2 regions of the Kitasatospora sp. NPDC096077 genome follow, and region 2 is predicted to be linked to the other one. Evidence: riboswitches for the same ligand, from Rfam matches in the RefSeq annotation. Region 2 holds a riboswitch; the other holds the start of a gene.
What was found. Region 2 has a riboswitch for cobalamin ahead of metE (5-methyltetrahydropteroyltriglutamate--homocysteine S-methyltransferase). Riboswitches for the same ligand answer to the same signal wherever they lie in the genome.

Region 1 (4,599 bases), on a different contig from region 2:
TCGGCGAGGTAGGCGGTGGTCCGGTCCAGGGCGTTCTGGGCGCCGCCGAGCGAGCAGGCGGCGATGCCGAGCCGGCCGCCGTTGAGGCCGGCCATGGCGATCCGGAAGCCCTCGCCCTCGCCGCCGAGCAGCCGGTCGGCGGGCAGCCGGACGCCGTCCAGCAGCACCTGGCGGGTGGGCTGGGCGTTCCAGCCCATCTTCTTCTCGTTCGGGCCGAAGGACAGCCCCGGGTCGTCCCGCTCCACCACGAAGGCGGAGACCCCGCCGGGGCCCGGGCCGCCGGTGCGCGCCATCACGATGTACAGCTGCGCGGCGCCCGCGCCCGAGATGAACTGCTTGACGCCGTCCAGCACCCAGTGGTCGCCGTCCCGGACGGCCCGGGTGGCGAGCGCGGCGGCGTCGGAGCCGGCGCCGGGCTCGGTCAGGCAGTAGCTGCCCAGGTGTTCGGCCGTGCAGAGTGCGGGCAGCCAGCGGTGGCGCTGGGCCTCGCTGCCGTAGCGGTCGACCATCCAGCCGACCATGTTGTGGATGGACAGGTAGGCGGCGATGGACGGGCAGCCGGTGGCCAGCGCCTCGAAGGCCACCACGCCGTCCAGCCGGGAGAGTTCGGAGCCGCCGGCGTCCTCGCGGACGTACACCCCGGCGAGACCGAGGTCGGCGGCCTTGCGCAGCACGTCCACCGGGAAGTGCTTGGCCTGGTCCCACTCCACCGCGTGCGGGGCCAGGTGTTCGGCGGCGAAGGCCTGCACGGCCTCCGCGATCGCCACCTGATCCTCCGTCAAATCGCTTGCGTGCACGGTGTTCACCCCATCGTCGGCATGGTGAAGCTCGCCCCCTCCTTGACCCCGGAGGGCCAGCGGGAGGTGACGGTGCGGGTACGGGTGTAGAAGCGGATCGAGTCCGGTCCGTGCTGGTTGAGGTCGCCGAAGGCGGAGCGCTTCCAGCCGCCGAAGGTGTGGTAGGCGATCGGCACCGGAATCGGCACGTTGACGCCGACCATGCCGGTGTTCACCCGGCGGGCGAAGTCCCGGGCGGTGTCGCCGTCCCGGGTGTAGATGGCCACGCCGTTGCCGAACTCGTGCTCGCTGGGCAGCCGCAGCGCCTCCTCGTAGTCGGCGGCACGGACCACGGTGAGCACCGGGCCGAAGATCTCCTCGCGGTGGATCCGCATGTCGGGCGTCACCCGGTCGAACAGCGAGGCGCCCAGGAAGTAGCCGTCCTCGTGCCCTTCGAGCCGGAAGTCCCGCCCGTCCACGACCAGTTCGGCGCCCTCCTGGACACCGATCTCCAGGTAGCCGCGGACCCGCTCGACCGCGTCCGCGCCGACCAGCGGGCCGAAGTCGGCCGCCGGGTCGTCCGAGCGGCCCACCTTGAGCGCACCGATCCGCTCGACCAGCTTGGCCACCAGGGCGTCCGCGGTCTCCTCCCCCACCGGGACGGCCACCGAGATCGCCATGCAGCGCTCGCCCGCGGAGCCGTACCCGGCGCCGATCAGCGCGTCGGCGGCCTGGTCGAGGTCGGCGTCCGGCATCACGATCATGTGGTTCTTGGCACCGCCGAAGCACTGCGCCCGCTTGCCGTGCGCGGCCGCGGTGGCGTACACGTACTGGGCGATCGGGGTGGAGCCGACGAAGCCGACCGCCTGCACCCGCGGGTCCTCCAGCAGGGTGTCCACGGCCTCCTTGCCGCCGTTGACCACGTTGAGCACGCCCGGCGGCAGCCCGGCCTCCAGGAACAGTTCGGCGAGGCGCAGCGGCACCGAGGGGTCCCGCTCGGAGGGCTTGAGCACGAAGGCGTTGCCGCAGGCCAGCGCGGGCGCGGCCTTCCAGAGCGGGATCATCGCCGGGAAGTTGAACGGCGTGATGCCGGCGACCACGCCCAGCGGCTGGCGCATCGAGTAGACGTCGATGCCGGTGCCGGCGTTGTCGGAGAACTCGCCCTTCAGCAGGTGCGGGATCCCGGCGGCGAACTCCACGACCTCCAGGCCGCGCTGGATGTCCCCGTGGGCGTCGGCGACGGTCTTGCCGTGCTCGGCGGAGAGCAGCCGGGCCAGTTCCTCCTTCTCCCGGTCGACCAGCTGCAGGAAACGCAGCAGCACCCGGGCCCGCTTCTGCGGGTTCCAGGCCGCCCACTCGGGCTGCGCCTGGGCGGCGTCGGCGATCACCGCCTCGACCTCGGCGCGGTCGGCCAGCGGCACCCGGGCCTGCACCCGGCCGGTGTTGGGGTCGAAGACGTCGCCGAAGCGGCCGGACGTGCCGGCGACGCGCTTGCCGCCGATGAAGTGGGTCAGTTCTCGGACCATCGGTTCCTTCTCTCATCACGGGTGGGGAGAGGAGGAATGGAGCACCCACCGCCGTCGCCGCGGGGCCGGGCGTACGGTCGTACGCCGGTGCGGCGGGCGGTGGTTGACGGACCGTCAGGGGCGATGGGCCCCGGCGGTCGGAAGCACGGCAGCGGAGCGGAAACAGCGGCCCGGAGTCATGCGTGTCGTCTCCATCCTCGTGGAAAACACGGAACACCCGCGGCCGGTATCCTGACTCCCGGATCCACGCCCGCCCCCAGGCCTTCCCGGCTGGCTGCCAGTGGCCGTCGTTGTGAGGACGAACTCCCCGGTCACAGTGGCGGGACCGTGCCGGATTCACACCGACTTCCCTGACACCGCGGACCTGTCTCCGAGAATATAGTTGGACGTCCTAGTAAGTCCAGGGTCCCCGCCGACCCGGTGGTGGCGACAGGGGCCGCGGCAGCGGAAAGGCCGGTGCGGGAGGACCTGCCTCCCGCACCGGCCTTCGACAGGCCCTTAGGCCGAGGTACCCGCGTCACCGCCGCGGCCGCGGCGGCCGAGCAGCAGACCCGCCGCAGTGCCGAGCACGCCGACCACGATGCCCGCGATGCCCAGGCCCCGGGCGGTCGAGTCACTGCTGCTCGCCGCGGCGGCCGCCGTGGTGGTGGTGCCGCCGGTAGCTGCCGGGGCCGGCTTGGCGCCCGCGGCGGCACTGGGTGCCGCGCTCGGGGAGTCCCCGTCGTCGGCGGTCGCCGCCGTCAGGGTGAGCACCGGGGCCGGGTTCTTCGGCTCCGGCTGGCCGGCCTGGGGCTCCTCGATCCAGCGCACCACATTGCCGTCGCTGTACGTCTGGAGGGCCTTGAAGACCACCTTGTCGGTGCCCTCGGGCAGGGCGCCGAACTCGACGGTGAAGTCCTGGTAGTGCCCGGGGGCGATCTGGCCGCCGGTCCAGACGATCTGCGAGACCACGTCCGTGACGTCACCGTCGTCGGTGTGGATCGGGGTGGCCAGCTTGGTCGTGGTGATCTTGTCGGTCCAGCCCGGCACCGGCGCGACCAGGGCGGACGGGACCGGGTGGTCGGTCGGGAAGTCGATCTCCACCTTGACCGTGCTGTTGTTGTCGTCCTCGTTCGGCACCCGGAACGCGAAGGTCTGGTCGGTGGTGTTCTTCGGGACGCTGGACGGGTCCACGATGACGTGCGCGGAGGCGGTGGTGGCGGCGGCCACTACGGTCGCGGCCGCCACGGCGGAGGCGGCGGCGAGGCGGAGCACGGCGGAAGTCCTCATGGGTCGGGTGTTCTCCAGGGGAGGGCACGCGCGCGGCGTGCGGCGGTCGGTCAGGGGTCGGGGCGGGCGGCCGTGGCCCCGGGGAACCCGGTCAGCCGGCCGCACACCACGGCGGACCGCGCCTGACCACCACGTGCCGGAGCACCCCCGACCGGGCCCGGCCCGAGCGGTCCGGACCGGTGGCCCGGCAGAGCGCACCCGCCCCGGAGCGGCCGTCCAGCCCGTCCCGCAGCGCCGCGAACAGGCCCGGCACACCGAGGAACCGGGCCGCCCGGGCCCGCCCGGCCGCGGCGGCGGTCCGGGCCGTGTGCCGGACCAGCGCCCACACCGCCGCCTCGCCCCGGCGCAGCCACCAGCCGGCGGCGACCGTCGCGACGGCGTGCGCCAGCAGCATCGGCGCGCTCAGCCCGGCCGACGCCAGGTGGCACCAGAGACCGAGGTGGGCCGACGCGACCGCGGCGTGCGACACCGCGGCACCGGAATGGCCGGCATGGGACACCGCGGCACCGGAATGGCCGGCCATCCCCGGCATGCCGACCATGTCGGCCGTGCCGCCCCGCGCGGGGGCCCGGCGCGGGGCCTCGGCCAGGTGGAACAGCACGTGCAGGCCCGCCTGGCCGCCGGCCAGCCCGCCGGTGATCGCCCGGGCCGACCGCTCCCGGCGCGCACCGGACACCGCGACCGCCCCGACCAGCGCCCAGCCGAGCAGCAGGGCCCCCGGCGGAACCGGGTCCCCGGAGGCGAGCACGTGCCCGGCGGCGGCCAGCACGACGCAGACCGTCGCGAAGGGCAGCGCCCGCAGCACGCGAAGGTCCAGGGCGGCGGCGCGCACCGGCGGCGCGGACTCGGGATCCGGATCGGTCATGGCGGCGCCATCATGACACCCCCGTCTTACGGCCCTCCCGGGCTCCCCGGTTTCTTGGCCATTCCGACACCTGGCACTCAGGGAGGACTCAGAATCCCCGGCGCTCCCGGTCGCCCCGCACCGAGTACGGGATGAACGTGCTGGTGTGCTCGTCCACCGCCAG
Region 2 (4,599 bases):
GGACGAAGGACCAGGCGAGCATGGTGACCGGGCCGGTGAGCATGCCCTTGACCGGGCGCTCGGTGAGGTCCTGGGCGTAGCGGAACCAGTCGACCGTCATCGGGTGCGGGCGGGAGATGTCCCCGGCCAGCACCGGCGGGCGCACATAGCGGGTGCCGTAGGACTGGACCCAGCCGTGCCGGGTGGCCAGGTAGCCGGTGAGCTGCTCGGCGAAGTACTGGACCATGTCGTTGCGCTCGGGCTCGCCGTGCACCAGGACGTCCAGGCCGGCCTTCTCCTGGAAGGCGATCACCTCGCGGACCTCGGCCTCCATCCGCTCCCGGTAGGCCGCACCGTCGATCCGGCCGGCCGTCAGGTCGGCGCGGGCCACCCGCAGCTCGGTGGTCTGCGGGAAGGAGCCGATGGTGGTGGTCGGCAGCAGCGGCAGGGCGAGCCGGGCGCGCTGGGCCTCGGCCCGCTGCGGGTAGGCCTGGGCGCGGCGGGCGTCGGCCTCGGTGACGGCGGCGGTGCGGGCGCGCACGGCCGGGTCGTGGGTGATCGGCGAGTTGGCGCGGGAGGCCAGGTCGGCGCGGTTGGCGGCGAGTTCGGCGGTGATCGCGCCGGTGCCCTCGCGCAGGCCGCGGGCCAGCAGCGCGACCTCGGCGGCCTTCTGCTTGGCGAAGGCGAGCCAGCGGGCGATCTGCGGGTCGATGTCGCGCTCGGCGGCGGCGTCGATCGGCACGTGCAGCAGGGAGCAGGACGGGGCGACGTCGACCCGGTCGGCGAGGCCGAGCAGGGTGGCCAGGGTGGCCAGCGACTTCTCCAGGTCGTTGATCCAGATGTTGCGCCCGTCGACGACGCCCGCGACCAGGCGCTTGCCGGGCAGGCCGCCGGCCGCGGCGAGGTCGTCCAGGTTGCCTGCGGCCGGGCCGGTGAAGTCCAGGGCCAGACCCTCGACGGGGGCCTTGGCGAGCACCGGCAGGGCGTCGCCGAGGCGGTCGAAGTAGCTCGCCACCAGCAGCTTGGGCCGGTCGGTGAGGGCGCCGAGCTCACGGTAGGCGCGGGCGGCGGCGTTGAGTTCGGCCGGGGTGCGGTCCTGCACCAGGGCGGGCTCGTCCAGCTGCACCCACTCGGCGCCGGCGGCCTTGAGCTCGGCCAGCAGCTGGGCGTAGACCGGCAGCAGCCGGTCCAGCAGGGTGATCGGCTGGAAGTCCTCGGCCACCCCGGGGGCGGGCTTGGCGAGCAGCAGGTAGGTGATCGGGCCGACCAGCACCGGCCGGGCGGTGTGCCCGAGCGCGAGCGCCTCGCGCAGTTCGCCGACCGGCTTGGCCGGGTTCGCCGCGAAGGCGGTGTCCGGGCCCAACTCCGGTACCAGGTAGTGGTAGTTGGTGTCGAACCACTTGGTCATCTCCAGCGGCGCGACGTCCTGGTTGCCGCGCGCCATCGCGAAGTAGCCGTCCAGCGGGTCGGCGTCGACCGCCTCCCGGTGCCGGGCCGGGACGGCGCCGACGGCCACCGAGGCGTCCAGCACGTGGTCGTAGAACGAGAAGTCACCGGTCGGCACCTCGCCGACGCCTGCCTCGGCAAGCGCGGCCCAGTTCTCCCGGCGCAGTTCGGCGGCGGTGGCCTGGAGCGCCTCGGCGGTGACCGCGCCCTTCCAGTACCCCTCGATCGCCTTCTTCAGTTCCCGGTTACGGCCCTGTCGGGGGTAGCCGTAAGCGGTCGCCACGGTCGCCGCGGCTGCGGACTTCGCTGTCAAGGGACTCTCCTTCGCGAGCCTGATTCCTCATGGTGCCCGGAGACGGCACGAAGGCGCGAAGGGGTGACGAACCGGACGGACCGCCCGTACGGGTACGGCTCCGCCTGGTATGTACGCCGACCCGCCCTCGAGGTCACCGGAAGGCCGCGCGCGAACACGGTCGCGCACGGACAGCGGGCAGGTCTTCGGACTCGCGGGCACGACCGTCCTCCGTGGAGACGGAGGTCGGACACCTACTGGCCGTCGCTTCCCAGACCCGTCCCGGGTCCAGTGCGTATGACGGCGGTCGTTCCCGCTCACCGCTGCGGGGCAGTCCCGGAATGGCCGATCGAACGGCTTCACCGGGTTCCCTCTTACGACGCCCCGCCTGGCGGACGGGGCGAACCAGCTGTACCGGCCACCCTAGAGGCAATCCCGCTGGGCCGGGCCAGAGAATCACTCAATCGTCCGCATGGTGAGACGACGTCACCCCGGCGGCGCTTCGTCCCCGAAGTCCCGGTTTTGCGTTATTGCAACCTTTTCGCAGCTGCGAACGCTTGTCGATGGAACGAGCGAGCCCCTACGGTGTTCCCCGCGTTCCCCGGGGGGCGCCCCCATCGAGGAGCTGGAAAGGCCTGCACGCATGACCCTCACCGAAGAACCGCCGTCATCCGCCCTGCCGCTGCCGCCCCGCTGGCAGCGCGGGGACACCGTCCGCACCGCCGCCCTGCTCGGCGTGATCATCGCGATGCACGTCGTCGCCTTCGGCATGCTGTTCGTGCTGATCGCCCCGAACCACTACACCATCGGCACCCAGACCTTCGGCGTCGGACTCGGCATCACCGCCTACACCCTCGGCATGCGGCACGCCTTCGACGCCGACCACATCGCCGCGATCGACAACACCACCCGCAAGTTGATGGCCGACGGCCAGCGGCCGGTGTCGGTCGGCTTCTGGTTCGCACTCGGCCACTCCACCATCGTGATGGCGATGGCCGCCCTGGTGGCCGGCGGCGCCCAGATCGTCGGCACCCTGGTGGACGACCAGTCCACCACCCACCAGTGGCTGGGCGTCATCGGCACCAGCGTCTCCGGCACCTTCCTCTACCTGATCGCCGCGCTCAACCTGTTCGCGCTCGCCGGGATCTACCGGGTCTACAAGGCCATGCGGGCCGGCCAGTTCGACGAGAAGCAGCTGGAGAAGCACCTCGACGAGCGCGGCTTCATGAACCGCATCCTCGGCCGGCTCACCAAGTCGATCCGCCGCCCCGGCCAGATGTACCCGGTCGGCGTGCTGTTCGGCCTCGGCTTCGACACCGCCACCGAGGTCGCCCTGATGGCCATGGCCGGCTCCGGCGCCGCCTCCGGCCTGCCCTGGTACGCGATCATCTGCCTGCCGCTGCTGTTCGCCTGCGGCATGAGCCTGTTCGACACCCTCGACGGCACCTTCATGAACTTCGCCTACCACTGGGCGTTCTCCAACCCGGTCCGCAAGGTCTACTACAACCTCACCATCACCGGGCTCTCCATCGCGGTCGCCTTCGTCATCGGCACCATCGAGCTGGTCAGCGTGCTGCACGAGAAGCTCGACCTCACCGACCCGGTCACCGGCTGGATCTCCGAGATCAGCCTGGACAACGTCGGCTACCTGCTGGTCGGCATGTTCGTGGTGGTCTGGGCCTGCGCCCTCGCCTACTGGCGCTTCAGCAACGTCGAGCAGCGCTGGGCCGCCCGGGTCGACGCCGACGGCTGACCCACGACGCGCACACGATGCGTACGGGCCCGGCGGACGTGCTGTCCGCCGGGCCCTCCGTTTCTCCCGCGGGTCTTCCCGGTCAGCGCCGTTCCAGCTTCGTCCCGCCGCGCAGGGTGATCGACATCAGGTCGCTGGGGGCGTCCAGCTCCAGCCGGTGCCAGCGGCCACGCGGGACGACGACGGCGCTGCCGGCCGGCAGCCGTACCGTCTCCTCCTCGGCGCCGTCCTCGACCGGGCGGAAGTACACCCGGACGCCGCCGGCCAGGCAGCAGACCGCCTCGTCCGCCGCCGGGTGCATCTCCCAGTGGTCGCCGTGGACGTCGGCGTCGGTCTCCACGTGGAAGGTGGCGACCTGCCAGGTGTCGGCGTCCCCGCCGCTCATCCGGCGTTCGGCGGCCCGGACGTCACCGTCGGGGCGGATCTGCAGCGCCGAGGCGAACAGGTCGACGGCGGTGATGGGGGTGATGGGGGTGGTGGTCATCAACGGGTTCCTTCCAGGAGGGGTTGCGCGGGAACGGTGGGACGGAGGGCCGGCGGTTCCGGCCGGCGGCGCGGCAGCACGGTGATCGCGACCACCGCCGCCAGGGCGAACAGCACCCCGCCGGCGGCCAGGCCGAGGGCGTACCCGTCGTCGAGGGCCGCCGGGTCGGTGGCCGACCCGGTGCGGTGGGCGGCGAGGGTGGCGAGCACCGCCAGGCCGACGCAGCCGCCGAGTTGGCGCGAGCTGCTGAGCAGTCCGGAGGCCGCACCGGCCTCGCGGGGGGCCACGCCGGTGGTCGCGGCGGCCGCGACCGGGGCCAGCACCAGTCCGGTGCCGAAGCTGGTGACCAGGGACGGGCCGAGGACGTCGGTGAGGAAGGTGCCGTCCGGGCCGATCAGGGCGAACCAGCCCAGGCCGACGGCCGCCAGGACGGCGCCGGGCACCAGGGCCGTCCGCGGCGAGCGCCGCGCGGTGACCCGGGTCGCCAGCACCGTCCCCGCGACCAGGCCGGCGGTGAACGGCAGGAAGGCGGCACCGGTGGCGGCGGCGCCCAGGCCGAGCACCTGCTGGAGGTGGAGCGAGACGAAGTAGAAGGCCGCGAACTGCCCGGCGGCGGCCAGGAACACCAGCAGGTTGGCCCCCGCG

Region 1: linked by a shared signal. The riboswitch ahead of ABTZ03_RS41315 (CoA-acylating methylmalonate-semialdehyde dehydrogenase) and the one ahead of metE (5-methyltetrahydropteroyltriglutamate--homocysteine S-methyltransferase) in region 2 are both predicted to bind cobalamin.

The regions. Positions count from the first base shown of each region.
Region 1 covers NZ_JBEOSV010000098.1:12,752-17,350, forward strand. The annotation lists gene ABTZ03_RS41310 (acyl-CoA dehydrogenase family protein) at 1-797, opposite strand, end outside; gene ABTZ03_RS41315 (CoA-acylating methylmalonate-semialdehyde dehydrogenase) at 803-2,302, opposite strand; cobalamin riboswitch at 2,507-2,678, opposite strand; gene ABTZ03_RS41320 (YcnI family copper-binding membrane protein) at 2,801-3,571, opposite strand; gene ABTZ03_RS41325 (hypothetical protein) at 3,663-4,436, opposite strand; gene ABTZ03_RS41330 (short-chain fatty acyl-CoA regulator family protein) at 4,525-4,599, opposite strand, start outside.
Region 2 covers NZ_JBEOSV010000101.1:19,209-23,807, reverse strand. The annotation lists partial or broken gene metE (5-methyltetrahydropteroyltriglutamate--homocysteine S-methyltransferase) at 1-1,738, opposite strand, end outside; cobalamin riboswitch at 1,898-2,142, opposite strand; gene nicT (Nickel transporter NicT) at 2,361-3,470, shown strand; gene ABTZ03_RS41695 (cupin domain-containing protein) at 3,553-3,954, opposite strand; partial or broken gene ABTZ03_RS41690 (MFS transporter) at 3,954-4,599, opposite strand, start outside.